4 regions of the Streptomyces sp. NPDC008086 genome follow, and region 3 is predicted to be linked to each of the others. Evidence: riboswitches for the same ligand, from Rfam matches in the RefSeq annotation. Region 3 holds a riboswitch; each other region holds the start of a gene.
The links. A riboswitch is a leader RNA that binds a small molecule or an ion and turns the genes downstream of it on or off. The one in region 3 is predicted to bind cobalamin.
Positions count from the first base shown of each region.

Region 1 (7,007 bases), on a different contig from region 3:
CGGCCGGTCACGCAGCACGTCGATCACCTCGTCGACGTCCACCCACCCCCAGTGCAGTGGATAGGCGAACTCGTCGAGGACGTACAGCTTGTACGACTCGGCGGCCAGGTCCCGCTTGACCTGCTCCCAGCCCTCCCGGGCCTTCTCCTCGTTGTCCATCTGGTCGTCGCGCTGCACCCACGACCAGCCCTCGCCCATCTTGTGCCAGTCGACGGTGCCGCCCTCGCCGCTGGCGCCCAGCACCCGCAGCGCGTTCTCCTCGCCGACCTTCCACTTCGCCGACTTGACGAACTGGAACACCCCGATCGGCCACCCCTGGTTCCAGGCGCGCAGCGCCATCCCGAAGGCGGCGGTGGACTTGCCCTTGCCCACCCCGGTGTGCACCATCACCAGCGGCCGGTTACGGCGCTGACGCGTCGTCAGCCCATCGTCCGGCACCACACTCGGCTGCCCCTGCGGCATTACGCGGCCCTCCTCTTCGACCCACCCTGCGATCCACCCTGAACATCCCTGACGAGCCCGGCGATCGAGTCCGCCCGCAACTCGTCCAGCGTCACCGCCGTACCGCCCAGCTCACCCGCCAACTGCCCGGCGAGCCCCAGCCGCACGTACCCCGTCTCGCAGTCCACGACCACGGACGCGATCCCCTCGGCGGCGAACAGCCGCGCGGCCCGCCCGGCCAGCGCGACCGGCTCCGGGCCGCCGGTGGCACGCCCGTCGGTCACCACGACGACCAGCGCCCGCCGAGCCGGGTCCCGCAGCCGCTCCACCCGGAGCACCTCGTGCGCCTTGAGCAGCCCGGCCGCGAGCGGCGTACGCCCCCCGGTCGGCAGCGACTCCAGCCGGGCCGCGGCCGCGTCCACCGACGAGGTCGGCGGCAGGGCCACGTCGGCACTCGTCCCCCGGAACGTCACCAGCCCCACCTTGTCCCGCCGCTGGTAGGCGTCCAGCAGGAGCGAGAGCACGGCTCCCTTGACCGCGGACATCCGCTGCCGCGCCGCCATCGACCCCGAGGCGTCGACCACGAACAGCACGAGGTTCCCCTCGCGCCCCTCCCGGGTCGCCTGCCGCAGATCGTCGCGCCGTACGACCAGTCCCGGCCCCGACCGTCCCCGCGTCCGCTGGTGCGGGGCGGCCGCGTGCACGGTGGCCGCCAGGTGCAGCTTGGTCAGCGCCCCCCTGGGGCGCCGCGCACCGGTCGTCCGCCCGTGCTCGGTCCGCGCCCGCGAACGCCGCCCCGCCGCGCCCTCGCCGAGACCGGGCACGCTGAGCACCTTGGTCCGGAAGGGCTCCGAGGCCCGCACGGGCTGCTGCTCCCCGGCACCAGGGGCCTGCGGCTGCCCGCCCTCCCCGGCCTCGGGCGGCGCGTCCACGTCACCGCTGCGCGGTCCCGGCGGCCCGTCAGGTCCGTCAGGCCCCTCCGGTCCGGAAGGCGGCTGCCCGCCGCCCCCGCCGGGCCCGTCCGGATCGGGGTCCTCGTCGCCCTCGTCCTCGTTCCGGCTCTCGTTCTCGTCGTCGCCGGCGAACTCCTGAAGCGTCTCGTCGAGCTTGTCCTCGTCGAGTCCCGGAGCGTCGAAGGGATTGCGCCGCCTGCGGTGCGGCAGCGCGAGCAGCGCCGCCTGCCGGACGTCCTCGGCGAGCACATCGGTACGCCCGGCCCACGCGGCCAGCGCGGTCGCCGTACGCGCCATCACGATGTCGGCCCGCATCCCGTCCACCTCGAACGCGGCACAGGTCGCCGCGATCTGCCGCAGCGCCCCGTCACCGAGCCGCACCGAGGGCAGCAACTCCCGTGCGGCGGCGATGCGCCCGCGTACCTCGGCCTCGTCGTCCGCCCAGCGCGCGGCGAAACCGGCCGGGTCGTCGTCGTAGGCGAGGCGCCGCCGTACGACCTCCACCCGCTGGTCGGGCTCCCGCGAGGCGGCGACCTCGACGGTCAGCCCGAACCGGTCGAGCAACTGCGGCCGCAGCTCGCCCTCTTCGGGGTTCATGGTGCCGACGAGCAGGAACTTCGAGGCGTGCCGTACGGAGACACCCTCGCGCTCGACGTACGAGGCGCCCATCGCGGCCGCGTCGAGGAGCAGGTCGACCAGGTGGTCGTGGAGGAGGTTGACCTCGTCGACGTACAGGATTCCGCGGTGCGCGTCCGCGAGCAGGCCGGGCTCGAAGGCCTTCACGCCCTCCGCCAGCGCCCGCTCGATGTCCAGGGCGCCCACCAGCCGGTCCTCGGAGGCGCCGACGGGCAGTTCGACCATACGGGCGGGCCGCTCGACGGCCGCTCCCGGCTCGTGCGGCCCGTCCGGGCACCCGGGGTCGGGCCGCCCGGGATCGCACGAGAATCGGCACCCGGCCACGACCGGGACCTCCGGCATCAGGGCCGAGAGCGCCCGTACGGCCGTCGACTTGGCGGTGCCCTTCTCGCCGCGCACCAGCACACCGCCGACCGCCGGTGACACGGCGTTCAGCAGCAGCGCCAGCCGCAGGTCGTCCTGGCCGACGACGGCCGTGAAGGGGAAGGGTGTGCTCATGCGGGCGCTCCCGGTGGAATGAAGGGCAGTCCTTGCGGCGCGCCCGACTCGATGAGCCGCCAGAGCGCGTCCGTGTCCGCGTGCTGTTCGATCAGGTCGCCGAGCCGGTCGAGCTGCTCCTCGCGCAGCGCGGCGAACGACGTGTCCGGCGCCGGCACGAAGCGTCGGCCCGCGGCGGCCGCCACCTCGTGCAGAAAGGCCCGCCGGAAACCGTCCGACTCCAGCGAGCCGTGCCAGTGCGTGCCCCAGGTCTGACCGACCCGGCACCCGTCCAGGCTGTGTCCTTTGTCATCAGAGATGAACACATCACCGCCGCCGACCTCGGCGATCCCGTGATGGATCTCGTACCCCTCGACCCGCTCCCCGAGGGCTTCGCCGACGGGCCGGGTGAGGGTCTTCTCCCGGGCGAACCGCACCCGCACGGGCAGGAGTCCCAGCCCGTCGACGTGCCCCGCGCGGCTCTCGACCTCGTCCTCGATGTGCTCGCCGAGCACCTGGAAGCCGCCGCAGATCCCGAGGATCGGCCGCCCCTCGGCGGCCCGTCGCACCAGGGCGTCCGCGAGCCCCCGCTCGCGCAGCCACTCCAGCGCGCGCACGGTTCCCCGGGTGCCGGGGAGCACCACCAGGTCCGCGTCGGCCAGCTCCTCCGGCCGGTCCACGAACCGCACGACGACACCCGGCTCGGCGGCGAGGGCGTCCACGTCGGTGAAGTTGGACATCAGCGGCACGGCGCAGACGGCGACCCGCAGCACGTCCTCGCCGACGGGCGGCGCGACGACCGACTCCCGGACCGTCCCGCGCAGCGAGACCCGCAGCCCGTCCTCCTCGTCGATGCCGAGGCCGTGCCGGAAGGGCAGGACGCCGTACGTGTGCCGGCCGGTGAGGCCGCGCAGCATGTCGAGCCCGGGTTCGAGCAGCGAGACGTCGCCCCGGAACTTGTTGACCAGGAACCCGGCGATCAGCGCCTGGTCCTCGGGGGAGAGCAGCGCCACCGTCCCGAAGAAGGAGGCGAAGACGCCCCCGCGGTCGATGTCGCCCACGACCAGCACGGGCAGCCGGGCGCTGCGGGCGACGCCCATGTTGACGATGTCGGTCCGCCGCAGATTGATCTCCGCCGGAGACCCCGCGCCCTCGCAGATCACCGCGTCATACGTGTCCCGCAGTTCGGCGAGGCAGTCGAGCACGGTCCCGAGCAGCGCCTGCTGCCGCCCGCCGTGGTACCCGCGCGCGCTCATCTCGCCCACCGGCTTGCCCAGCAGCACGACCTGGCTGCTCCGCTCGCCGCCGGGCTTGAGCAGCACGGGGTTCATCTGCGCGGTCGGCTCCACGCGGCACGCCTGCGCCTGCATGGCCTGCGCCCGCCCGATCTCGGCGCCCTCGCGCGTCACGAACGAGTTGAGGGACATGTTCTGCGCCTTGAACGGCGCGACCTTGACCCCCTGCCGCACCAGCCACCTGCAGATCCCCGCGGTGACGACGCTCTTGCCGGCGTCCGAGGTGGTGCCGGCGACGAGAAGTCCCCCGCCCGTCATGACGTACGTCCCTTCGCGATACGGCGCGCGGCGGCACAGACGCCGAGCGCCAGCCAGCCGACGCGCTTCGACAGCCGTACGGCCCGCTCGATGTCCTGGACGGCGACGGCGCGCCCCGCCCCGTTGAGCACCGGCCGGTGCTCGACCCGCCCGCCGTACGACAGCGTCCCGCCGAGGCGCACCCCGAGCGCCCCCGCGAACGAGGCCTCGACGGGCCCGGCGTTGGGGCTCGGGTGCTTGGCGGCATCGGCGCGCCAGGCACGCACCGCCCCGCGCGGATCGCCCCCGGCGACGGCGGCGAGTACGGCCGTCAGCCGCGCCCCCGGCCATCCGGCCACGTCGTCGAGCCGGGCCGAAGCCCAGCCGTACCGGCGGTACTTGGGCGACCTGTGGCCCACCATGGCGTCGAGCGTGTTCACGGCCCGGAACCCGAGCAGCCCCGGCACCCCGCCGACGGCCCCCCACACCAGCGCCCCCACCACCGCGTCGGAGGTGTTCTCGGCGACGGACTCCACGACGGCCCGCGCGATCCCGTCCGCGTCGAGCGCCTGCGGGTCCCGTCCACACAGATGCGGCAGCCGCGCCCGCGCGCCCTCGACGTCCCCGGCCTCCAGGGCCCGCCCGATCGTGCGGGCCTCCCGGGCGAGCGAAGTCCCGCCGACGACCGCCCAGGTGGCGGCGCCGGTCAGCGCGACGGAAGCGGTGGGGGAGCTACGGACGACACGGGCGGCGACGGCACCGAGCGCCACGGCGCCACCGGCGCACACGGCGCTGTGCACCGCACCCCGCGCGCGGTCGTCGCGCCACAACACTCTCTCCACGGCGCCCGCGGCACGTCCGAACGCGGCGACCGGATGCCCCCGGCGAGGGTCGCCGAGCAGCAGGTCACCGAGAAGTCCGGCGGCGGCGCCGTACGCGAAGACGCGATCGGCTCGCATCAGGGTCAGCCGACCGTGGGGTCAGACGACGGTCTGAAACTGCGTGTCGATCGGCAGGCGAGCATCGCGTTCTGTCCTCACTCAGGGTGTCCACGCCCTGGTTCGACGAGTCCGGCGGTGAGAGTTCCTGGCTCCCGGGGCTTTCTACCCCGGTGACAGTGGCGGGACCGCGCCGGATTCACACCGGCTTCCTCTCCTGCCGCCGTAGCTGGCCCCGGAAGTCCACCACGGGGTTGGAAGGGCCGTCAACTTGCCGTTGACCTGCGACGGGAGAGTGTGCGAAGGCCCACACACGCCTGAGGTGCGGGACGGTGATCCGTCCCGCACCTCGGGTGTTCGCGTCTGTCGTGGGTCAGGCCACGATCAGGTAGATCCCGTATCCCACGGCCGCCGCGCATGCCGCGAAGCACGCGTAGGCGCCCGTGACCGCGAGCGCGGCCGAGTCGCCCTGGGCCACCGCTCGTTCGCGGCGGGACAGACCCGAGATGCCGAGGGTGAACAGGCCCACGAGGGCCACGGTGACCACGAGGCTGACGCCGAAGACGGAGCCGAGAGCCGCCCAGTCGATCTTCATGCTTCTTCTTCCTTGAGTACCGGGAGGAGTAACCGGGTGGGGGTCAGACCGCGGCCTGCGAGGGCGACGGCGTCGGCTCGGAGGCCGGGGCCGGGATGGTGGCCGACAGGTCCTCGGCCGTCGTGCCCGCCGGGGGCGGGGTCACGGCGGCCATGGCCGTGGTCACCACGCCGGGCGGCTCCTCGGTCTCGTTGACGTTGGTGTGGTCGATGACCTCGCGGCGGGAGATCTTCCAGATCGCGGCGCTGGAGCCGATCAGGAAGACCGCGACGAGGGCCGTGCCCCAGGCGCCGAAGCCCGTCACGTACTCGGCGAGCGCGCCGACCAGGGCGGCGGCCGGCAGGGTCAGGCCCCAGGCGACGAACATCCGGGTGGCCGTCGACCAGCGGACCACGCCGCCCTTGCGGCCGAGGCCCGCGCCCATCACCGAACCGGAGACGGAGTGCGTGGTGGACAGGGAGAAGCCGAGGTGGGAGGAGGCCAGGATGACGGTGGCCGCGCTGGTCTGGGCGGCGAAGCCCTGCTGCGGCTGGAGGTCGGTCAGGCCCTTGCCCATGGTGCGGATGATGCGCCAGCCGCCCAGGTAGGTGCCGAGCGCGATGGCCAGACCCGCCGAGAGGATGACCCACATGGGCGGGTCGGAGTCGGGGGCGAGGGTGCCGCCGGCGACCAGGGCGAGGGTGATGATGCCCATCGTCTTCTGCGCGTCGTTGGTGCCGTGCGCGAGGGAGACCAGACCGGCGGAGGCGATCTGGCCGGCGCGGTATCCCTTCTTGCTGGCCTCGCCGTCGGCCTTCTTGCCGAGCGTGTAGGTCAGGCGGGTGGCGAGCAGCGCCGCGATGCCCGCGACCAGCGGGGCGGCGATGGCCGGGATCAGCACCTTGGTGACGAGCACGTCGCCGTGGACGGCGCCCATGCCGGCCGAGGCGATGGTGGCGCCGATCAGGCCGCCCATCAGGGCGTGCGAGGAACTGGAGGGCAGGCCCACCAGCCAGGTGAGCAGATTCCAGAGGATCGCGCCGACCAACGCCGCGAAGATGACCTCGGGACGGATGCCGCTCTCGTCGACGAGACCCTTGGAGATCGTGTTGGCGACCTCCACGGAGAGGAAGGCGCCTACAAGGTTCAGCACGGCGGACATGGCCACCGCGACCTTGGGCTTGAGCGCGCCGGTCGAGATGGTGGTGGCCATCGCGTTGGCGGTGTCGTGGAAACCGTTCGTGAAATCGAACGCGAGTGCGGTTACCACCACAATCGCGAGGATCAGCGAGAAGTTTTCCATTTACCCAGGCAATCGTTCGAGGTCATTGGCTGGACGAACGTAGGTAACCTGAGTGAACGGAAGATGAACTGAGGCGGGCCGCACGGTGTCCGTAAGAGGGGGTTGTTCGTCCGGAAGGGGAGGCCTCCCCTCCGCCCCCCTCCGGCGGTCACC
Region 1 covers NZ_JBIBIA010000008.1:487,771-494,777, forward strand. Annotated here, with positions in the region: gene cobO (cob(I)yrinic acid a,c-diamide adenosyltransferase) at 1-462, opposite strand, end outside; gene ACFZBP_RS29655 (putative cobaltochelatase) at 462-2,528, opposite strand; gene ACFZBP_RS29660 (cobyric acid synthase) at 2,525-4,060, opposite strand; gene ACFZBP_RS29665 (cobalamin biosynthesis protein) at 4,057-4,998, opposite strand; cobalamin riboswitch at 5,099-5,241, opposite strand; gene ACFZBP_RS29670 (hypothetical protein) at 5,351-5,572, opposite strand; gene ACFZBP_RS29675 (anion permease) at 5,616-6,854, opposite strand.
Region 1: linked by a shared signal. The riboswitch ahead of ACFZBP_RS29665 (cobalamin biosynthesis protein) and the one ahead of ACFZBP_RS02540 (energy-coupling factor ABC transporter permease) in region 3 are both predicted to bind cobalamin.

Region 2 (7,007 bases), 120 kb from region 3:
TGCCCTTGCCACCGGGGGAGGGGTGGGTGGCCTGGGTCCAGCCCTGGTGGCGGTAGAAGGACATGGCCCGTGGCGACCGGACGGACGTCAGCAGCCAGGAGCGGCCCTCGGGGGCGTCCTCCGTGACCGCTTCCAGGAGGTCGCCCGCGAGGCCGGTGCCCCGGGCATCGGCGCGGACCGCGAGCTCGTCTATCTCGCGGGCGCCGACGAGCCAGTCGGCGGTGTGGTCGGCGCCCAGACCGGCCGCCGCCTGGGCGTAGCAGCGGTCGGTGGGGAAGGGAGCGAGGGTCGTCCAGGCGGTGGCGAACCCGAGGATCTCCCCCCTCTCTACGGCGGTTACGGCGGTGAAGCCCGGCCGACGTACGTTCGCCGGGAGTCGGTCCTCGAACTCCGTTGCCTTCTCCTCGTCCTCGTTCCAGGGCGGGGCGCAGAAGGCGTCGACGTACACGGAACGCAACTCGGCCGCGTGGGCGAGCAGTTCGGCGCCCTTGAAGACGCGGATGACGATGCTCATCAGGCCGCCACCGCCCTCGTCGGCGCAGCGATCGGGTGCAGGGCCGCGTACGCCAGCGGGGCCGACGGGTCGATCGACACGTCCAGCGGGGCGGGTTCGGCTCCGGCCCGCACGAGAAGGTCGCCGACGGCGGCGATCATCGCGCCGTTGTCCGTGCACAACCGCAGCGGCGGTACGCGCAGTCGGATGCCCGCGGCCCGGCAGCGCTCCTCGGCCAGCGACCGCACACGTGAGTTCGCGGCAACTCCTCCGACCACGACCAATGTGCCCACCCCGTACTCTTCACAGGCAGCGACCGCCTTGCGGGTGAGTACGTCCGCCACCGCCTCCTGGAGCGAGGCAGCCCCGTCGGCCACGGGCAGTTCCCGGCCGGCGTGACCTTCGGCCCAGCGGGCGGCGGCCGTCTTGAGTCCCGAGAAGGAGAAGGCGTACGGCTCGTCGCGCGGGCCGGTCAGCGGGCGCGGGAAGGGGACAGCGCGCGGATCCCCCGCGCGCGCTGCCCGGTCGATGGCCGGCCCGCCGGGATACGGCAGTCCGAAGACCCGCGCGACCTTGTCGAAGCACTCCCCGGCCGCGTCGTCGAGGGTGTCGCCGAGATGGAGGATCGGGTCGCGGGCCAGATCGCGGACCAACAGCAAGGACGTATGTCCACCGGAGACGATCAGCACCATGCAGGGGTTCGGCAGTGGCCCGTGCTCCAGGGTGTCGGCGGCGACGTGACCGGCGAGGTGGTGGACGCCGTACAGCGGGACGCCCAGCGCGTACGCCACTCCCTTCGCCCCCGCGAGGCCCACTTGCAGCGCGCCGGACAGGCCAGGCCCGGTGGTGACGGCGACGGCGCCGATGTCGGACAGTCTCAAGCCGGCCTCGTCCAACGCCTGCTGGATCACCGGACGGACGGAGTGGACGTGTGCCCGGGCGGCGATCTCGGGGACCACCCCGCCGTAACGGGCGTGCTCGTCCATGCTCGACGCCACCGCATGCCCCAGCAGCCGCCCGTCCCGGACCAGGCCGGCACCGGTCTCGTCGCAGGACGACTCGATGCCGAGAACGATCGGAGAGCCCATCGCCCACCTCCTATTGCAACTCGATCGCAATAACGAACCTCTTGCAAGAAGATACCGGGCTGCGCAAGACTGAAAGAGGGTGCGGGGCGCCGTCTTGCCTGACACGTCCAGTCCTCGGACGCAGCTCCGCACCCTCCCGGCTCTGCGTCACGTCCATTCGTTCAGACGGCGCATCGCGAGCACCGGCCGTAGACGAGCAGCGATCCCGATGCGTCGGGCCGCAGCCCGGTCAGCTCCTCGATCCGCCCCGCCGCTTCCGTCAGATGTTCGCGGGCCAGTGCCGCGACATGGCCGCACAGCCCGCACACGATGTGGTGATGCGGCTCGCCCGTGATGCCATAGCGCGTCGGGCCCGGACCGGGGACCGCGTGGACCAGGCCCACGGCCGCCAGGGTTTCCAGGGTGCGGTAGACCGTGGTGGTGTGGACGGCCTTCCCCCTCCGTGCCAGTCCGGTACGGGCCTCGGCGGTGGAGAGATGGAGCCCGGATGCATGCAGGAGCGCGAGGGTGCGCAGACGGCCCGGTGTGCAGCGCAGTCCGTGTCGCATCAATGAGGCGCGGTGCTCCGGCTGTACGGTCTCCGGCCGCTGGTCGCGAGTCTCTTGCAACAGTACGAACGCCCCCTGGCTGTGCGACGCGACCGCGGTCCTAGGACCAATGCCTGATCAGCGTGCGACCTTTTTGCTGTTAGCGTGCAGCTGCACATCGTTCGCAATTATGACGGAGGACGTTGGACATGCCGGTGTACAGCCTCCCGGAGCTTCCGTACGACTACTCGGCGCTCGCTCCGGTCATCAGCCCGGAGATCATCGAGCTGCACCACGACAAGCACCACGCGGCCTACGTCAAGGGCGCCAACGACACGCTGGAGCAGCTGGCGGAGGCCCGGGACAAGGAGTCGTGGGGGTCGATCAACGGCCTGGAGAAGAACCTGGCCTTCCACCTCTCCGGCCACATCCTGCACTCCATCTACTGGCACAACATGACCGGTGAGGGCGGCGGCGAGCCGCTGGAGAAGGACGGCGTGGGCGAGCTGGCGGACGCCATCGCCGAGTCCTTCGGGTCCTTCGCGGGCTTCAAGGCGCAGCTGTCCAAGGCGTCGGCCACCACGCAGGGGTCGGGCTGGGGTGTGCTCGCGTACGAGCCGCTGAGCGGGCGCCTCATCGTCGAGCAGGTCTACGACCACCAGGGCAATGTCGGCCAGGGCTCGACCCCGATCCTGGTCTTCGACGCCTGGGAGCACGCCTTCTATCTCCAGTACAGGAACCAGAAGGTCGACTTCATCGAGGCCATGTGGCAGGTCGTCAACTGGCAGGACGTCGCCAAGCGCTACGCCGCCGCCAAGGAGCGCGGTGACAGCCTGCTGCTCGCGCCGTGAGCGTGGTGATGCCGTAGCCGCGTCGGCGCAGATGTCCTGCTCGTGATCGTCTTCTCAACCTTCACTTGCAGGCGGTATGACGAAGGGCTTCCGCGAGGACGTGACTCGCGGGAGCCCTTCGGCTGTCCCGGTTCGCGGTCAAGGGAGGCAGCGCGCAGTGCTTTCGTGCGCGGGCGTGTGCTGCGCTTCACCACGGCTCATCGCGCCGCGGGCGTATGAGATGACGTGTCCTTCTGCCATGATGGCCCGCGACAAAGGCGACGGCGGAACGAGGAAGCCGGTGTGAATCCGGCGCGGTACCGCCACTGTGATCGGCGAGCGGATCCCGAACAGACCACTGCCCGGACGCGGGTGGGAAGGCCGGGACGAGCACTGACCCGAGAGCCAGGAGACTCACGCGGTCGCCTCCTCGATGTGACTGGGGCGGATTTCCCCGGGGAGGCGGGTGTGTCGGGATGCCCATGGCGGTGTCGCGGGACGGTGCGGTGCCGTGCCGGGTCGTGGTGTGCCGGGACTGCTGCTGTGGCAGTCCGAAGGTGACCGGTGTGGACCACGGTGAGCAGACCGCGCGTCTGGCCGAGGACGCCCCGGTCCGGGTCACCGAGTGTCTCGACGTGTGCGAGCAGGCGAATGTGATCGTCGTGCAGCCTTCGTCCGAGGGGCGTGCCGCCGGTGGCCGTCCCGTCTGGTTCGGCCTCGTCAACGATCCCGCCGCGACCGAGGACATCGCCGCCTGGGTACGGGCGGGCGGACCGGGCATCGCGGAACTGCCGGACATCCTGGACCTCTACCTCTTCACCCCGCCTCGGCGTGCCCGGGCCGGGAACTCCGTGTCATCGGCTGCCGCGGCGGCTCGACAGCTGCCGCGCCTGACTCGACGCGCCTGACTCGACGACTCCCGACCCGACCAGACCCGCCCTGAGCGCCTCGACGCGATCGATTTCAGCCACTCCGGCCGGCTGTCGTACCCGGCCGTCCTCCGGACCACCTTCCAGTCCGGACCGTTCCCGTTCCACCCCGCGGTGAGAGGACCCACCCCATGATGGGCAAGCGCCCGATGTCCCTGCTGTCGGCGATCGCTGCCGCGGCCCTGCTGATATCCGGCTGTGGTGGGAGCGCCACCCGGGACGACGCCGCGCGGTCGGGCTCCGCCGCCGACGGCTTCCCCGTCACCCTCTCCAACTGCGGTGTGAAGACGACCTATCAGCGTCCTCCGCAGCGCGCGGTGTCGCTGAACCAGCACGCGACCGAGGTCATGCTGGCGCTGGGCCTGGAGAAGTCGATGGTGGGCACGGCCTACCTCGACGACAAGATCCTCCCCGAGTACCAGGACGCGTACGACGGCATCAAGGTCATCGCGAAGGAGTACCCGTCCTTCGAAACGCTGCTCGCCGCCGAACCCGACTTCACCTACGGGGGTTTCGCCAGCACCTTCGACGAGAAGGAAGGCCGCAGCCGCGACGCCTTGTCCAAGGCCGGGATCAACTCCTACCTGAACATCGAGGAATGCCCCTCCGGGCCCGTGACCATGGACGCGATGGACCGGGAGATCCGGAACGTGGCCAAGATCTTCGGGGTGCCGGAACGAGCCGACAAGGAGCTGAAGAAGCTCCACGCCACCCTCGACACGGTCGAGAGCAGGCTCGCCGGAGTCACGCCGGTCAAGCTCTTCGTCTACGACAGCGGCGACAAGACCGCCTTCACCGCCGGCGGGGCGGGCATCGGCAACGAGATGATCAAGCAGGCGGGCGCGGTGAACCTCTTCGCCGACGTGGACAAGGCGTTCGGCGACGTGTCGTTCGAGCAGGTGGCCGAGCGTGCGCCCGAGGTCATCGTCATCTACGACTACGGCGACCAGTCGGTCGAGGACAAGAAGAAGTTCCTGCTGTCGAACCCGGCACTCAAGGACGTACCCGCCATCAAGAACAAGCGGTTCGCCGTGCTGCCCCTGTCGTCCACGGTGCTGGGCGTCCGGGTGCCGGCCGCCGTGGAGTCCCTGGCTCGCCAGATCCACCCGGATCGCTTCAAGTGAGCGGCGCGACCGACGCGGCGGGCGTGACCGAGGAGAAGGACGCGGGCGCCGGATCGGAGGCGAGCTTCCGGAGAGCGGTCGGCGGTGACGTCACAGTCCCGGGCCACAAACGGATTCCCTACCCGCTCGTGCTCCTGGTGCTCGGCGCGCTCGTCCTGGTCTCGGCCACGTTCGGGATCGCCGTCGGATCCATCAGCGTCCCGGCTGACCAGGTATGGGGCATCCTGCTGCACCGCGTGCATCCGGCGCTGGCCGACCCGACCTGGACCCCCGTCCGCGAGACGATCGTCATCGACGTACGGCTGCCACGGGTCCTGTTGGCCGGCGTCGTCGGCGCGGGCCTCGCCGTGTGCGGGATGGCCCTGCAGGCCCTGGTGCGCAACCCCCTCGCGGACCCGATGCTGCTCGGAGTGTCGTCCGGCGCCTCGGTCGGCGCGGTGCTTGTCGTCGTCTTCAACGTCACGCTGTTCGGGGTGTTCTCGCTGCCGGTGGCGGCGTTCCTCGGTGCTCTCGCCGCGCTTGTCGCCGTCTACTTCCTGGCCCGGTCCGGCGGACGGATGACCACCGTGCGGCTGGTGCTGGCGGGCGTGGCGATGGCCGAGGTGTTGTCGGCGCTCGCCAGCTTCCTGATCGTCACCTCCGACGACCCGCACAAGACGCAGTCGGCGCTGCGCTGGATGCTCGGCGGGCTGGGCGGCACGACCTGGACGGTGGTGTGGATCCCCGTCGGTGCCGTCCTGCTCGGCACGGCCGTCCTGCTCGGTGTCTGCCGGTCCCTCAACCTGCTACTGGCGGGGGAGGAGGCCGCGGTCGCGCTCGGTCTGGACGTGCACCGTTTCCGTGCCGCGATGTTCACGCTGGTCGCGTTGATGATCGGCACGATCGTCGCGGTCAGCGGCCAGATCGGCTTCGTCGGCCTGATCATGCCGCATGTCGTACGGCTGCTCGTCGGCGCCGACCACCGCCGCGCGCTGCCCGCCGCCGCGCTGCTCGGCGCGGCCTTCCTCATCGCCGCCGACCTGGCCGCGCGCACCGTGATGAGCCCGGAGGAGATCCCCGTGGGCATCCTCACCGCCCTGGTAGGCGGCCCCTTCTTCCTGTGGCTGATGCGACGGAGGACAGCATGACGCAAGACAGCGTGACGCAAGACAGCGTGACGAGGAAGACAGACGCAGCGACCGGCGCGATGACGGCCACGGCGGCACCCGGCACCCTGGCCGTGGAGGACGTCTCGGTGGTCGTCGAAGGGCGGGCGCTGGTGGACCGGGCGTCCCTGCGCGTGGCTCCCGGCGAGGTGGTGGGGCTCGTCGGCCCCAACGGCGCGGGCAAGTCCACCCTGTTGCGCACGGTCTACCGAGCCCTGCGCCCGACCGCGGGCCGTGTGCTGCTCGACGGGCAGGATGTCCGGCGGATGTCCGGCAAGAGCCTGGCGCGCCGACTCGCCGCCGTTCTGCAGGAGTCGGCCGCCGACTTCGAGCTCTCGGTCCACGACGTGGTGGCCATGGGCCGCACCCCGCACAAGCGGCCCTTCGACGGGGACGACGCCGACGACCGCGCCATCATCATGGCCGCGCTGGACGAACTCGACGCGGCCGGCCTCGCGCAGGCCCCCTTCACCCGGCTGTCGGGCGGTGAGAAACAGCGCGTGCTCATCGCCCGGGCCCTCGCCCAGCGGGCGGGCACGATGGTGCTGGACGAGCCGACCAACCACCTCGACCTGCGCCACCAGCTCGACACCCTGCGCCTCGTCCGCCGGCTCGGCGTGACGGCCCTCGTCGCCCTCCACGACCTCAACCTGGCCGCCGCGTTCTGCGATCGGATCTGCGTGATGGACGGCGGCCGCGTCGTGACCACCGGGCCTCCCGCGGAGGTCCTCACCACCGAACTACTGGCCGATGTCTACCGCGTCGACGCGGAGGTGACCAAGCACCCCCGCACCGGCGTACCGCACATCACGCTGCTTTCCGGTGCCGATCGCTGCGGAAAGGGGTGATGATTCCTTGACGGCGGCCTGAT
Region 2 covers NZ_JBIBIA010000001.1:679,838-686,844, reverse strand. Annotated here, with positions in the region: gene ACFZBP_RS03065 (GNAT family N-acetyltransferase) at 1-514, opposite strand, end outside; gene tsaD (tRNA (adenosine(37)-N6)-threonylcarbamoyltransferase complex transferase subunit TsaD) at 514-1,581, opposite strand; gene ACFZBP_RS03055 (transcriptional repressor) at 1,743-2,189, opposite strand; gene ACFZBP_RS03050 (Fe-Mn family superoxide dismutase) at 2,318-2,959, shown strand; cobalamin riboswitch at 3,181-3,375, shown strand; gene ACFZBP_RS03045 ((2Fe-2S) ferredoxin domain-containing protein) at 3,415-3,846, shown strand; gene ACFZBP_RS03040 (ABC transporter substrate-binding protein) at 3,999-4,991, shown strand; gene ACFZBP_RS03035 (iron chelate uptake ABC transporter family permease subunit) at 4,988-6,118, shown strand; gene ACFZBP_RS03030 (ATP-binding cassette domain-containing protein) at 6,178-6,984, shown strand.
Region 2: linked by a shared signal. The riboswitch ahead of ACFZBP_RS03045 ((2Fe-2S) ferredoxin domain-containing protein) and the one ahead of ACFZBP_RS02540 (energy-coupling factor ABC transporter permease) in region 3 are both predicted to bind cobalamin.

Region 3 (7,007 bases):
GGGCCTGCGTGCCGTCGACCGGTGCGGTGACCGGGACATCCCCGTCGACGTCCCGCCGCTGCGGCCGGGCGCGGCCCACGAGTCGCGGTACGCGCTGCCCACCGCCCGTCGCGGCCGCGTCCCGGTGGGCCCGCTGCGCCTGGAACGCACCGATCCGCTCGGCCTCGCCCGCCGTATGCGCCCGTACGGCGCCGAGGACACGCTGCTCGTACGGCCCCGGATCTGCCCACTGCCCGTGCTGCCGTCGGGGCGGGCGCACCATGTGGAGGGGCCGGCCTCCGACGCCGCCGACGACGGCTCGCTGACCTTCCACGCGCTGCGCGAGTACGTGCTCGGCGACGACCTGCGCCGCGTCCACTGGCGGTCGACGGCCCGCACCGGCACGCTGATGGTCCGCCAGATGGTCGACGTCTCGCTGCCGCACACCACGCTCGTGCTGGACGGCCGCCGTCGCGCCTACGCCTCGGAGGACGACTTCGAGCTGGCCGTGGACTGCGCGGCCTCCGTCGCGTACGCGGCCGCCCGCTCCCACTTCCCCGTGCACCTCGTCGGCGAGGCGGGGCCGCTGCTGCACACCGAAGGCTCGGGCGACGACGGCGAGGCGCTGCTGGACGCGCTGGCGGTGGTGCGCCGCTCGGACCTGACGTCCCTGGCCGCCGCGTTCGAAGGCCGCCCGGGCGGTGGGCGAGGGAACAACGGGACGCTGGTCGTGGTCACCGGCACGGGCGACAGCAGGGGGCTGGGCGCCGTCGAGGGCGTACGGGGCCGCTTCGACCGGGTGACGGTGGTGCGCGCCGGGGCCGTCGCGCAGGGCACGGGCGACGAAGTCGGGGCCGGACCTGGCTCCGACGTTCCGCAGTTGCGGGTCGCCTCGCTGGACGAACTGCTCGCCGGATGGCGCCGGGAGGCCGTGCGATGAGCACCACGGCCCCGGTGGCCGTCCCGGCGCCGCGGAGCGACGTACCCGAGCGGACCGGCGGTGTCGCCGGGAAGCCGGAAGGGCCGCAGGAGGCGGACCGGGCGCGACGGCTGTGGTCGCTGCTGCCGGTGGCCGCGCTGTCCGGTGCCTCGGGGTACGGGTTCGCCCGGGTCTTCCCGCCGTCCGAGCTGCTTCCGGTGCTGGCGGTGGCCGTGTTGGCCCCGGTCGTCCTGTCGGCGGTGCTGTCGGGTCTGCTGCGGCGCCGGCCCCGACGCGAGGAACGCGCCGACCGCCCCACCCTGCCGTTGTGGCCGTCCGCGCTGCTGACCGTCGTCGCGTGGGCCGTCGTCGTCAGTGCGACGCTCTTCCACGAGGTGAGCGACGGTCTGCCCGGCGCGGCCGCACTGCGCGCCGCGTGGTCCGCGCTGCTCGACGCGCCGCACGCGCTGCTCTCCACCATCCTGCCCGCGCCCGGCGCCAAGGAGTTGCTGGTGCTGCCGCACGCCGTCGTCTGGGCAGCCACCGCGGTCGGCGCGGAGCTCGCCCTGCGGACCCGCGCCCCGCTGCTCCCCGCCCTCCCCGCGGTCCTCGCCTTCGGCCTCTCCCTGGTGCTCGGCGCGGACGGCCCGGGCTCGTCGTACCCGGCGGCGGGCGCGCTGGCCGGGGCCGCCGCGCTGCTGGTGCTGGTGCGTTCACGGGGCCGGCTTCCGCTGCGGGCGATGGCGCTCCGGCTCCCGGCCGTGGCCGCGCTCGGCGGCGTCGCGGCGCTGCTGGGCCCGCACCTTCCCGGCCTCGGCTCTCCGTACGACCTGCGGGAGGCGGTCACACCGCCGACCGAACGGCCGCGGTCCGTCAGCCCGTTGGACCAGGTCGCGGCCTGGCTCCGCAACGGCGACGAGCAGGTCTTCACCGTACGGACCTCGGGCGCGGCCCCCGGCAACTACCGGCTGGCGGTCCTCGACCGGTACGACGGGACGACGTGGACCAGCAGCGCCGGGCTGACCCGTACCGGCGGCCGGGTCCCGCAGGAGAAGGGCACCGACCAGGATGCGGCAGGGCGGGCCAAGACGCTCGAACAGCGTGTCACCGTGCGGTCGTTGCCCGGCATCTGGCTGCCCGCCGCCGACCGGCCCTCGTCCGTGACCGCGCCCGAGGGCACCTCCCTGTCCGTCGACCCGGACAGCGGGATGCTCTCCACGGGCACCGCCGTCCCGAGCGGCTTCACCTACACCGTGACCTCCCGCCGGCCCGAGTACCACGCCGACCGGCTGCGGTACGCGGCCACCGCCCACGACCCGGCCCGGGTGGCCCTTCCCGCCGTGGACGCGGCCGGGCAACCGATCCCTTCCGTACGGTCCTTCAGGACCATCGCCGAACGGGTCACCCGGGGCGCCACCCACCCCTACGAGCGGGCCGTCCGCCTGGCCGACTGGCTGCGTGCGACCTACCGGCTCGACCCGGGGGCGCTGCCCGGACACACCTACCGGAGCCTGGAGTTCTTCCTGGCGGACGGCGGGCGCGGCACGTCCGAGCAGTTCGCCGCCTCGTTCGCGGTCCTGGCCCGCACCCTGGGCCTGCCCACCCGGGTGGCCGTGGGCTTCCGCCCGGGTACCCGGACCGGTTCCGGCACCTGGCAGGTCCGGGGACAGGACGTGCTGGCCTGGCCGGAAGTCAGGTTCGCCGGGGTCGGCTGGGTGCCGTTCCAGCCGACGCCCGGGGAGGCGGCGCAGGGCCGCTCCGGCGCCGCGTCGGCTGCGGAGCCGGAGGAGCGTCAGCAGGGGGACCGGGAGAGCACCAGGCCGACGCCGCCGTCGACGCCCCCGCGCACGCCCGCGGAGGCGGCCCCCGCCGGGGGTGGCTCCGGTGCCGGTATGCCGCCGCTGTGGCTCACCGTCCCGCTCGCGGTGCTGCTCCTCGCCACGGCGTATGTGCTGTACGCGCTGTGGCTGCCGTACAGGCGGCGCAGCGGACGGCGCAACGGGCCGGACGCGCGGCACCGGGTCCTCGGGGCCTGGCGGCAGATCGAGGACCGCCTCACGGAGATCGGCCTTCCCGCCACGGGAGCGCACACCGCGCAGGAGATCGCCGCGTTCGGCGCGCGGCACGTGGGCGGCACCGTGGGGCGGCGCCTGCCGGACCTGGCGACCCTGGTCAACGAGGTCGAGTACGCGGGCCGCAGACCCGACAGCGCGGCCGCCGACGCCGCGTGGTCGGACTGCGACGCGCTCGAAAGGACCGTCCGGGCCCGCGTCCCGCACCGCACCCGTCTGTTCCGGCTCCTGCGCTCCGCCGCCCCTCGCCGACCGCGCGGGGGCCGGCCTCGCGCGCGGTGACGGGCATCACTGGAGCCGGTCCGGCCGATCCTGGCTGACCGCTGCCAGCAGGTGTGCGACCAGCGGGTTCGGGTCGCCCGCGCGCCAGGCGACGGCCACGCGCGTGCGGGCGTCGCCGGGCTCGATCCTGCGGAAGGCGACGCCTTTGAGGCGGATACGGCGGATGCTCGCCGGTGCCAGGGAGACGCCGAGGCCGGTCTGCACCAGGGCGCACACGGTCTGCCACTCCACGGCGTGCTGGACGGTCCGAGGCGTGAAGCCGGCTTCGGCGCACAGGCCGGTGATCCGGTCGTACAGCTGCGGGCCGACCGCGCGCGGCAGCAGCACGAAGGGCGAGTCCGCCAACTGCGCGAGCTGTACGGTCCGTTGCGCGGCCAGCGGATGGGCGGACGGCAGGACGGCCACGAACGGCTCGCTGAGCACGGTTGTGAAGCCGAGCTCCGGCTGGTCGGCGGGAGGTTCGCGCAGGAGGCCGACATCGATGGCCCTGTCGTGCAGGGCGGCGATCTGCGGCGCGGTGGTCATCTCGTGGATGTCCAGACGTACGCCGGGGAACCGGTCCCGGAAGGTGCGCAGCAGGCCGGGCAGCACGGTGAGGGCGAGGGAGGCGGCGAAGCCGAGGCGCAGGGTGCCGGCCCGGCCGCTGCCGACGGCGCGGGCCGCGGCCAGGCCGTCCGTGACGTCGGTGAGGGCGCGCCGGGCGGCGGGGAGCAGTTCACGGCCGGCCGGGGTGAGCGTGACGCCTCCTGGCGCGCGGTGGAACAGGGCGTGGCCGACCTTGTCCTCCAGGCGTCTGATCTGCTGGCTCAGCGGTGGCTGGGCGATACCGAGACGGGCGGCGGCGTGGCCGAAGTGGAGTTCCTCGGCGAGCACGACGAACGCGTGCAGTTGGGGCAGGGGCAGTTCCGGTCGGTTCATACGCCCAGGGATATCAGGTCATGCCCTCTGCAGTATTAGACGTATCTGCGCTGGTCACCTAGCGTGCGGCGCATGACAGAGCGACGTGCGATCCTCAGCGGCTCGACCTTCGAGGAGCAGATCGGCTATGCCCGTGCCGTGGTCGACGGTGACTGGGTGCATGTGTCCGGGACGACCGGGTTCGACTACGGCACGATGACGATCTCCGACGACGTGGTGGAACAGGCGGAGCAGTGCCTGCGCAATATCGGGGCCGCGCTGGCCGAGGCGGGATGCGCTTTCTCGGATGTGGTGCGAGTGCGGTATCTGCTCCCCGACCGTGCGGACTTCGAGCCCTGCTGGCCGGTTCTGCGCCGCTGCTTCGGTGAGGTCCGGCCGGCCGCCACCATGCTCAGGTGCGGTCTCGCCGACCCTCGTATGAAGATCGAGATCGAGGTGTACGCGCGTCGGCCCCTCCCGTAGCGCCCCTTTCACGCCCCCTGGGCGCGCTTGTCAGCCACCCGGTCCGGGCACTACTGTCACCACGCCTTGGTGAACGGGAAACCCGGTGTGATGCCGGTGCGGCCCTCGCCACTGTGAATCGGGAAGTCCGGCTCCGGCCCTCACGGGCAGCCACTGGGTCCTTCGGGACCCGGGAAGGCGGAGCACGGGCGGTGGTACCCGTAAGCCAGGAGACCGACCAGGGCGCGTCAACCATCCACGAGGTGCTGGAGAGGGTCTGCTGAGCCATGCACATAGCCGAGGGTTTCCTGCCTCCGGCGCACGCGGTCGCCTGGGGCGTCGCGTCCGCGCCCTTCGTCGTCCACGGCGTCCGTTCACTCACCCGTGAGGTCAAGGAGCACCCGGAGAGCACGCTGCTCCTCGGCGCCTCCGGAGCCTTCACGTTCGTCCTGTCCGCGCTGAAGCTGCCCTCGGTGACGGGCAGTTGCTCGCATCCCACGGGCACCGGTCTGGGCGCCATCCTGTTCCGGCCGCCGATCATGGCGGTGCTGGGCACCATCACCCTGCTCTTCCAGGCGCTGCTGCTCGCGCACGGCGGTCTGACGACGCTCGGCGCCAACGTCTTCTCGATGGCGATCGTCGGCCCCTGGGCCGGATACGCGATCTACAAGCTGCTGCGGCGCTACGACGTGCCGCTCATGGTCGCCGTGTTCTTCGGCGCCTTCCTCGCCGACCTGTCCACCTACTGCGTGACCAGTGTCCAGCTGGCCCTCGCCTTCCCCGACCCGAGCAGCGGATTCCTGGGCGCGCTCGGCAAGTTCGGCTCCATCTTCGCCGTCACCCAGATCCCCCTCGCGGTGAGCGAGGGACTGCTCACGGTGCTCGTGATGCGGCTGCTGGTGCAGTCCAGCAAGGGCGAACTGACCCGGCTGGGCGTGCTCCTGGCCAGGAAGCAGTCCCGGACCGAGAGCGGGACCGAGACCGAGGCGGTGGCCCGATGAGCAGGAACACGAAGATCAACATTCTGCTGCTGGTCGTCGTGGCCGCCCTCGCCGTGCTGCCGCTGGCCCTCGGCCTCGGCGACCACAAGGAGGAGCCGTTCGCGGGTGCCGACGCCGAGGCGGAGACCGCGATCACCGAGATCGAGCCGGACTACGAGCCGTGGTTCTCGCCGCTGTACGAGCCGCCGTCCGGTGAGATCGAGTCGGCGCTCTTCGCCCTCCAGGCCGCCCTCGGCGCCGGGGTCCTCGCCTACTACTTCGGTCTGCGCCGGGGTCGGCGGCAGGGCGAGGAGCGGGCGCTGGAGCGGGTCGGCGGCGCGGAGAGCGCGGCCGGCGCGACCGCCGAGGAGTCCACGGCCGAGAGGTCCTGACCTCTCGTGCTGCCGATCGACGCGGCGGCGCACAGCAGTCGCTGGCGCCGCCGTCACCCCGTGGACAAGGCCGTGCTCGGGCTCGGCCTCACCGTGCTCGCCATCTCGCTGCCGCCCTGGCCGGGCGCCGCGCTGGTCCTGGTCACCGCGCTCGCCGTACTGCTGGGTCCGGCGGGCGTGCCCGCGCGACGGCTGTGGCGGGCCTACCGTGTGCCGCTCGGCTTCTGTGTGACCGGCGCGCTCACCCTGCTCGTCCAGGTCGGCGGGCCGGACGGCTTCGTGTCCCTCGCCGCGGAGGGCCCGCTGCGCGCCGGGGAGTTGCTGCTGCGCACCTCGGCGGCCTCGTTGGGCGTGCTGCTGTTCGCCTTCACCACGCCGATGTCCGATCTGCTGCCCCGCCTGGTACGGGCCGGGGTGCCCGCGCCCGTCGTGGACGTCGCCCTGGTGACGTACCGGATGAGCTTCCTGCTCCTGGACTCCGTGCGCCGTATCCGTCAGGCCCAGGCCGCTCGGCTCGGGCACACCAGCAGGGCCGCGGAGTGGCGGTCCCTGGCCGGGCTCGGGGCCACCGCCTTCGTGCGGGCCTTCGACCGGGCCACCCGGCTCCAGGCCGGGCTCGCCGGGCGCGGCTACGACGGCACCCTGCGCGTCCTGGTGCCCGAGGCCCGGGTCTCCGTCCGCTTCACGGCCGCCAGTTGCGTGCTCCTCGCCGCGCTGGCCGCCCTCACCCTCGTACTGGAAAGGGCCCTGCCATGAGCGAGCCCACCGCCCTGGTAGCCCTGCGGGGCGCGTCCTACGCCTACGAGGACGGGCCCGTCGTCCTCAGCGGCCTCGACTTCGACGTCCACGAGGGGCGCGCGCTCGCGCTGCTCGGCCGCAACGGCAGCGGCAAGACCACGCTGATGCGGCTGCTCAGCGGTGGACTGCGCCCACACGACGGCCGGTTGACCGTGGCGGGTGCGCCGGTCACGTACGACCGCAAGGGCCTGACCGGGCTGCGGACGACCGTGCAGCTGGTGGTGCA
Region 3 covers NZ_JBIBIA010000001.1:560,973-567,979, forward strand. Annotated here, with positions in the region: gene ACFZBP_RS02520 (DUF58 domain-containing protein) at 1-919, shown strand, start outside; gene ACFZBP_RS02525 (transglutaminaseTgpA domain-containing protein) at 916-3,252, shown strand; gene ACFZBP_RS02530 (LysR substrate-binding domain-containing protein) at 3,259-4,170, opposite strand; gene ACFZBP_RS02535 (Rid family hydrolase) at 4,243-4,632, shown strand; cobalamin riboswitch at 4,661-4,869, shown strand; gene ACFZBP_RS02540 (energy-coupling factor ABC transporter permease) at 4,899-5,612, shown strand; gene ACFZBP_RS02545 (energy-coupling factor ABC transporter substrate-binding protein) at 5,609-5,983, shown strand; gene cbiQ (cobalt ECF transporter T component CbiQ) at 5,990-6,739, shown strand; gene ACFZBP_RS02555 (ATP-binding cassette domain-containing protein) at 6,736-7,007, shown strand, end outside.

Region 4 (7,007 bases), on a different contig from region 3:
CCTTCTCCAAGCCGGTCCGCAAGGTCTACTACAACCTCACCGTCACCGGCCTGTCGGTCGCCGTCGCCCTCATCATCGGCACCGTAGAACTGCTGGGCCTGGTCGCCGAGAAGGCGCACCTGCACGGCGCCTTCTGGGACCGGGTCTCCGGACTCGACCTCAACGTCATCGGATACGTCGTCGTCGCCCTGTTCTTCGCCACCTGGGCCGTCGCCCTGCTGGTGTGGAAGGTCGGCCGGATCGAGGAGAAGTGGACGGCGGGGATGGCCCAGGAACCCACCCCCGCCGAACAGGGACCCACCCCCGCCCGGCGGGGACCGGTCCCCGCCGAACAGGGAGCCGAGTAGGCGCCCCCGCGTCACGCGTCCGGGTAGCGGCGCGGCGTCCAGACGACGTCCTCGCCGTCCCCGCGCCGTACGATCTGCGTCTGCGAGGAACCGACCAGCAGGATCGTGCGCATGTCGACCTCGGCCGGATCGAGGTCGGCGAGCCGCACGATCCGCACCCGCTCCCCGGACCCGCCGACGTCCCGCGCCACCACGACCGGAGTCTTTGGAGCCCGGTGTTCGAGGAGCAGTTCGCGGGCCTTGGCCACCTGCCAGGTGCGGCTGCGCGAGCCCGGGTTGTACAGGGCCAGCACCAGATCCGCCGAGGCCGCCGCGCGCAGCCGTTCGGCGATGACCTCCCATGGCTTGAGCCGGTCGGAGAGGGAGATGGTGGCGTAGTCGTGCCCGAGCGGGGCGCCCGCGCGCGCGGCGGCCGCGTTGGCCGCGGTCACCCCCGGCAGCACCCGCACCGGGATGTCCGCGTACTCCTCCGCCGAGGCGGCCTCCAGGACGGCCGTGGCCATCGCGAAGATCCCCGGGTCACCCCCGGAGACGACGGCCACCCGCCGCCCCCGCCGGGCCAGTTGCAGCGCGAACTCGGCCCGCTCGGCCTCGACCCGGTTGTCCGAGCCGTGCCGGAGCTGGCCGGGACGGACCGGCACCCGGTCCAGGTAGGTGGTGTAGCCGACCAGGTCGTCGGCGGCGGCGAGCGCACCCCGGGTCTCGGGCGTCAGCCACAGCGGACCGGCCGGACCGGTCCCGACCACGACGACCTCGCCCAGTTCCCGTACGGCGGGCTCGGCGTCGACCTGGCTCGGCAGCACGGCGACCGCGAAGTACGGCACCGACTCCGGGTCCACGTCGGCCAGTTCGGCCAGCCGCTCACCGCTCATCGTGGCCCGCTCGACGTACCGCGCCTCGCCCAGCCGGCCCGCACTCTCCAGCGCGCCGCGGACCTTGGTGAAGGTGCGGCCCAGCTTCATCACCACCGCGGCGTCCGTGGCGGCGAGCCGGGCGGTCAGCTCCTCCTCGGGCAGGGTGCCCGGCAGGATCGTCAGCACCTCCTCGCCCTCGGCGAGCGGGGTGCCCAGACGGGCGGCGGCGGCCGACACGGAGGTGACCCCGGGGACGACCTCGGTGTCGTAGCGGTCCGCGAGCCGCTTGTGCATGTGCATGTAGGAGCCGTAGAAGAGCGGGTCGCCCTCCGCGAGGACGGCGACCGTCCGGCCGGCGTCGAGGTGCGCGGCGAGGCGGGCGGCGGCCTCGGTGTAGAAGTCGTCGATGGCGCCCTGGTAGCCGCCGGGGTGGTCGGTGGTCTCGGTGGTGACCGGGTAGACCAGCCGCTCCTCGATGTGCCGTTCCCTGATGTGCTTCGCCGCGATCGAACGGGCGATGGACCGCCCGTGCCGCGCACTGTGGTACGCGATCACGTCCGCCTCGGCGATGACCTCCACCGCGCGCACGGTCATCAACGACGGATCGCCGGGGCCCAGCCCGACGCCGTACAGTTTCCCGCTCACTCTTCCTCACTCGCGATCGCGTTGAGCGCGGCGGCGGCGATGGCGCTGCCTCCGCGTCGGCCACGGACGATCAGGTGCTCAAGTCCCGACGGATGCTCCGCGAGCGCCTCCTTCGACTCGGCGGCCCCCACGAACCCCACCGGCACACCTATGACGGCGGCCGGGCGGGGAGCGCCCTCCTCGATCATCTCCAGGAGCCGGAACAGCGAGGTCGGCGCGTTCCCGACGGCGACCACCGAACCCTCCAGCCGGTCCCGCCACAGCTCCATGGCGGCCGCGCTGCGCGTGGTGCCCATCTTCGCGGCCAGCTCGGGCACGGCCGGGTCGGACAGGGTGCACAGCACGTCGTTGCCGGCGGGCAGCCGCTTGCGGGTCACCCCGCTGGCCACCATCTGCACATCGGTGAAGATGGGCGCACCGGCCCGCAGGGCCTCCCGGGCACGCGCCACCACTCCCGGCGAGTACACGAGGTCGCGCACGAGGTCGACCATCCCGCAGGCGTGGATCATCCGGACCGCGACCTGACTGACGTCGGCGGGCAGGCCCGCGAGGTCCGCCTCCGCGCGGATGGTGGCAAAGGACTGGCGGTAGATGGCCGCACCGTCCTTCTCGTACTCGAACACCGTGCTCCTACAGGTCATGCGTGCGGGCCGCCGCCAGGTCGGCGGCGAGCCTCGATGGATGGTCGGTCGTCGTCGTGGCGCGGACCCGGCCGGCTTCCACGACGGAGATCAGGTAGCCGCCGTTCGGGGCCGCGACGACGTCCACGTGATCGCCGCGCGGACGACCGCAACGGCGCTCGCAGCCGGACCAGTACGCCGGCAGCCCGCCGCCCGCGGTGAGCGACGCGGCCGCGTCCGAACGGATGTCCGCCCGCGACTTGGCGCAACCGGGCCGTCCGATGCAGGCACCGACACCGAGCCAGGGAGAGTCCGGGGCCGTGATCAGACCGACGGAGTCTAGGCCGGGAAGCCGGTCGGAGCGCACTGTGGGAAGGATCACTCCACGCCAAGGTGTCAGCCGCAGCTCATCTGACGCGGTCGCCGTCAGCGCGGTCCACTGGGCGGCGGTGAGGCGGCCCAGCGGGGCGAGGACGGACAGGCTCGTCGTGCCGTCGGGGCCGGTGACGACACCGGGGGAGGGGGACGGCCCGCTCACCGGCGGCCAGGCCGGCGAGGCATGTCCGGCCCCCAGCCGTCGTACGACCTCGTGCGCCAACTCATCGACGGGGAGCGGGAGTTCGGCCACCCGCCAGACCTGGCCGGCACTCGCCTCCAGGAACACCTCGGCGGCCAGCAGCGCCGCCCGAGGCGCGTCATCGGCGGTCAGGACCGCCACGGAATCCGCGACCCCGACCCGCAGCCACACGGCCCCGTCCGGCGCGGCCCGCAGGGTCACGTCCGGGTCGAGCCCGGCGACGTCCCCGCGCCCGTCGTCGAGCGCGAACAGGAACCGCCCGGACAGCCGGGCCGCCGCCTCGCTCGCGCACAGCAGCTCGTCCAACGCCCGCAGCCACGGCCGTACGTCGGCGTGGCCGCGCCCGTCCAGCCCGGACAGCGGCGAGGCCACCACATTGCGTACCCGTTCGTGCCGCCACGACGGCAGCAGCCCGGCCGCCTCCAGCCGGCTCGCCAACTCCCCGCCGCAGCCCGTCGGCAGACCGCGCAGCTGGACGTTGCCCCGGGACGTCAGATGCAGGTCCCCGTCGCCGAGTTCGAACGCGGCCCGGCCGAGTTCCACCGCCTGACCGACCTGGAGCACACCCCCGGGAATCCGGATCCGGGCGAGTGCGCCGTCGTCCGCCGTGTGCAGCCTCAGTGCGCCCGGGCATGCGTCGTCGCGGTCCCGTGTGACCCCTGTGGCCTGGGACGACGGTCGGATGGAGGGCGTGGACATGGCGGCGAGCATACCGACCGTCCCGGTGACCGTATGCCGCCGCCTCCGCATGCCGACGGCTGGTCCCGTGGCCCTTACTATGCTTCTCGGTGGATCATCCGGTCCGCCACCGCCACGACGGCGACAGGGGAGGAAGCCGGTGCGAATCCGGCGCGGTCCCGCCACTGTGAGCCCACCCCGCCAGGGTCGGGTGAGTCAGGAACTCCCGCCGTCAGACACCACCCGGGGCGCGGACACCCCGAGGAAGGCCGACGCCGCATGATCCTTCTGCTGTCGACGTCCGACACCGACCTGCTCAGCGCCCGCGCGGCGAACGGCCCCGTGCCCTACCGCTTCGCCAACCCCGCTCGGCTCCCGCTCGACGACCTGCCCGCGCTCCTCGACGGCGTCGCCCTCGTCGTCGTACGCCTCCTCGGCGGTCTGCGCGCCTGGCAGGAAGGCCTCGACCTGCTCCTCGCCGACGGCCGCCCGGTCGTCGTCCTGACCGGCGAACAGGCCCCGGACGCCCAGCTGATGGCCGCCTCCACGGTGCCGGTCGGCATCGCCGCCGAGGCCCACGCCTACCTCGCCCACGGTGGTCCGGCCAACCTGGAGCAGCTCGCCCGCTTCCTGTCGGACACGGTCCTGCTCACCGGGCACGGCTTCGAGGCACCGGCGGCCGCCCCCAGCTGGGGCCCGCTGGAGCGCGAGTCCCGGGCCGACGGCCCGACGATCGCCGTGCTCTACTACCGCGCCCACCACATGAGCGGCAACACGGCGTTCGTGGGCGCCCTGTGCGACGCGATCGAGGACGCGGGCGGCCGGCCGCTGCCGCTGTACGTCGCTTCCCTGCGGGCCCCGGAGCCCGAACTCATCGACGAACTGCGCGCCGCCGACGCCATCGTCACCACCGTGCTCGCCGCGGGCGGCACCAAGCCCGCCGAGGCGTCCGCCGGCGGCGACGACGAGTCCTGGGACGCGGGCGCCCTGACCTCCCTCGACGTGCCGATCCTCCAGGCCCTGTGCCTGACCGGACCCCGGTCCGCGTGGGAGGAGAACGACGAGGGCGTCTCCCCGCTCGACGCCGCCAGCCAGATCGCCGTACCCGAGTTCGACGGCCGGCTCATCACCGTGCCGTTCTCCTTCAAGGAGATCGACGCCGACGGCCTGCCCGCCTACGTCGCCGACCCCGAGCGCGCGGCGCGCGTCGCCGGAATCGCCGTACGCCACGCCCGGCTTCGGCACATCCCGGCCGCCGACAAGCGCCTCGCCCTCGTCCTGTCCGCCTACCCGACCAAGCACTCCCGGATCGGCAACGCGGTCGGCCTCGACACCCCCGCCAGCGCCGTCGCGCTGCTCAGGCGGCTCAAGGCCGAGGGCTACGACTTCGGCGACACCGACATCCCCGGGCTGGTCTCCGGCGACGGCGACGAGCTGATCCGCGCGCTCATCGAGGCCGGCGGCCACGACCAGAACTGGCTCACCGAGGAGCAGTTGGCCCGCAACCCGGTGCGGATCCCGGCGGCCGACTACCGGCGCTGGTTCGCCACGCTGCCGGAAGAGCTGCGGACGGCCGTCGAGCAGCACTGGGGTCCGGCGCCCGGCGAGATGTTCGTCGACCGCAGCCGCAACGAGGAGGGCGACATCGTCCTCGCGGCCCTGCGCTTCGGCAACCTGCTGATCCTCATCCAGCCCCCGCGCGGCTTCGGCGAGAACCCGATCGCGATCTACCACGACCCGGACCTGCCCCCCTCGCACCACTACCTCGCCGCCTACCGCTGGATCGCGGCCCGCGCCGAGGACGGCGGTTTCGGCGCCGACGCGATGATTCACCTCGGCAAGCACGGCAACCTGGAGTGGCTGCCCGGCAAGAACGCCGGCCTGTCCGCCGCCTGCGGCCCCGACGCGGCCCTCGGCGACCTGCCGCTGATCTACCCGTTCCTGGTCAACGACCCCGGCGAGGGCACCCAGGCCAAGCGCCGCGTCCACGCCACCCTCATCGACCACCTCGTCCCGCCCATGGCCCGCGCCGACTCCTACGGCGACATCGCGCGCCTGGAGCAACTCCTCGACGAGTACGCCCAGATCTCCTCCATGGACCCGGCCAAGCTCCCCGCCATCCGCGCCCAGATCTGGACCCTCATCCAGGCCGCCAAGCTCGACCACGACCTCGGCATGGCCGACCGCCCCGACGACGACGGCTTCGACGACTTCCTGCTGCACGTCGACGGCTGGCTGTGCGAGGTCAAGGACGCCCAGATCCGCGACGGCCTGCACGTCCTCGGCGCTCCGCCGCAGGGCGCCGACCGAGTCAACCTCGTCCTCGCCATCCTGCGCGCCCGCCAGATCTGGGGCGGCACCACCGCTCTGCCCGGCCTGCGCGAGGCCCTCGGTCTGGACGAGTCCGCCGCGACCCGTACCACGGCCGACGAGGCGGAGGACAAGGCCCGCGCCCTGGTCCAGGCGATGGACGACGCGGGCTGGGACCCGGCCGCCGTCCCCACCGAGCACGGCGAACAGGTCGCCGCCATCCTGGAGTTCGCCGCCCGCGAGGTCGTCCCGCGCCTCGCCGCCACCACCGCCGAACTCGACCACGCCCTGCACGCCCTCAATGGCGGCTTCGTCCCCGCCGGCCCGTCCGGCTCACCTCTGCGCGGTCTGGTCAACGTCCTGCCGACGGGCCGCAACTTCTACTCCGTCGACCCCAAGGCCGTCCCGTCCCGCCTCGCCTGGGAGACCGGCCAGGCCCTCGCGGACTCGTTGCTGGAGCGCTATCGCACCGACAACGGCGACTGGCCCACCTCCGTCGGTCTCTCCCTGTGGGGCACGAGCGCGATGCGCACGGCGGGCGACGACGTCGCCGAGGCCCTCGCGCTGCTCGGCGTCCGCCCGGTCTGGGACGACGCCTCGCGCCGGGTGACGGGCCTGGAGGCCATCCCGTACGAGGAGCTGGGCCGCCCCCGCATCGACGTGACCCTGCGTATCTCGGGCTTCTTCCGGGACGCGTTCCCGCACACGATCGGCCTGCTCGACGACGCCGTACGGCTGGCCGCCTCGCTGGAGGAGCCCGCCGAGGCCAACCACGTCCGCGCCCACGTCCAGGCCGACCTCGCGGCCCACGGCGACGAACGCCGCGCCACCACCCGCATCTTCGGCTCCCGCCCGGGGACCTACGGTGCCGGACTGCTGCAGCTCATCGACTCCCGCGACTGGCGCACCGACGCCGACCTCGCCGAGGTCTACACCGTCTGGGGCGGCTACGCCTACGGCCGTGAACTCGACGGCC
Region 4 covers NZ_JBIBIA010000003.1:300,763-307,769, reverse strand. Annotated here, with positions in the region: gene ACFZBP_RS11615 (HoxN/HupN/NixA family nickel/cobalt transporter) at 1-347, shown strand, start outside; gene ACFZBP_RS11610 (precorrin-2 C(20)-methyltransferase) at 359-1,846, opposite strand; gene ACFZBP_RS11605 (precorrin-8X methylmutase) at 1,843-2,487, opposite strand; gene cobG (precorrin-3B synthase) at 2,477-3,742, opposite strand; cobalamin riboswitch at 3,825-3,970, shown strand; gene cobN (cobaltochelatase subunit CobN) at 4,001-7,007, shown strand, end outside.
Region 4: linked by a shared signal. The riboswitch ahead of cobN (cobaltochelatase subunit CobN) and the one ahead of ACFZBP_RS02540 (energy-coupling factor ABC transporter permease) in region 3 are both predicted to bind cobalamin.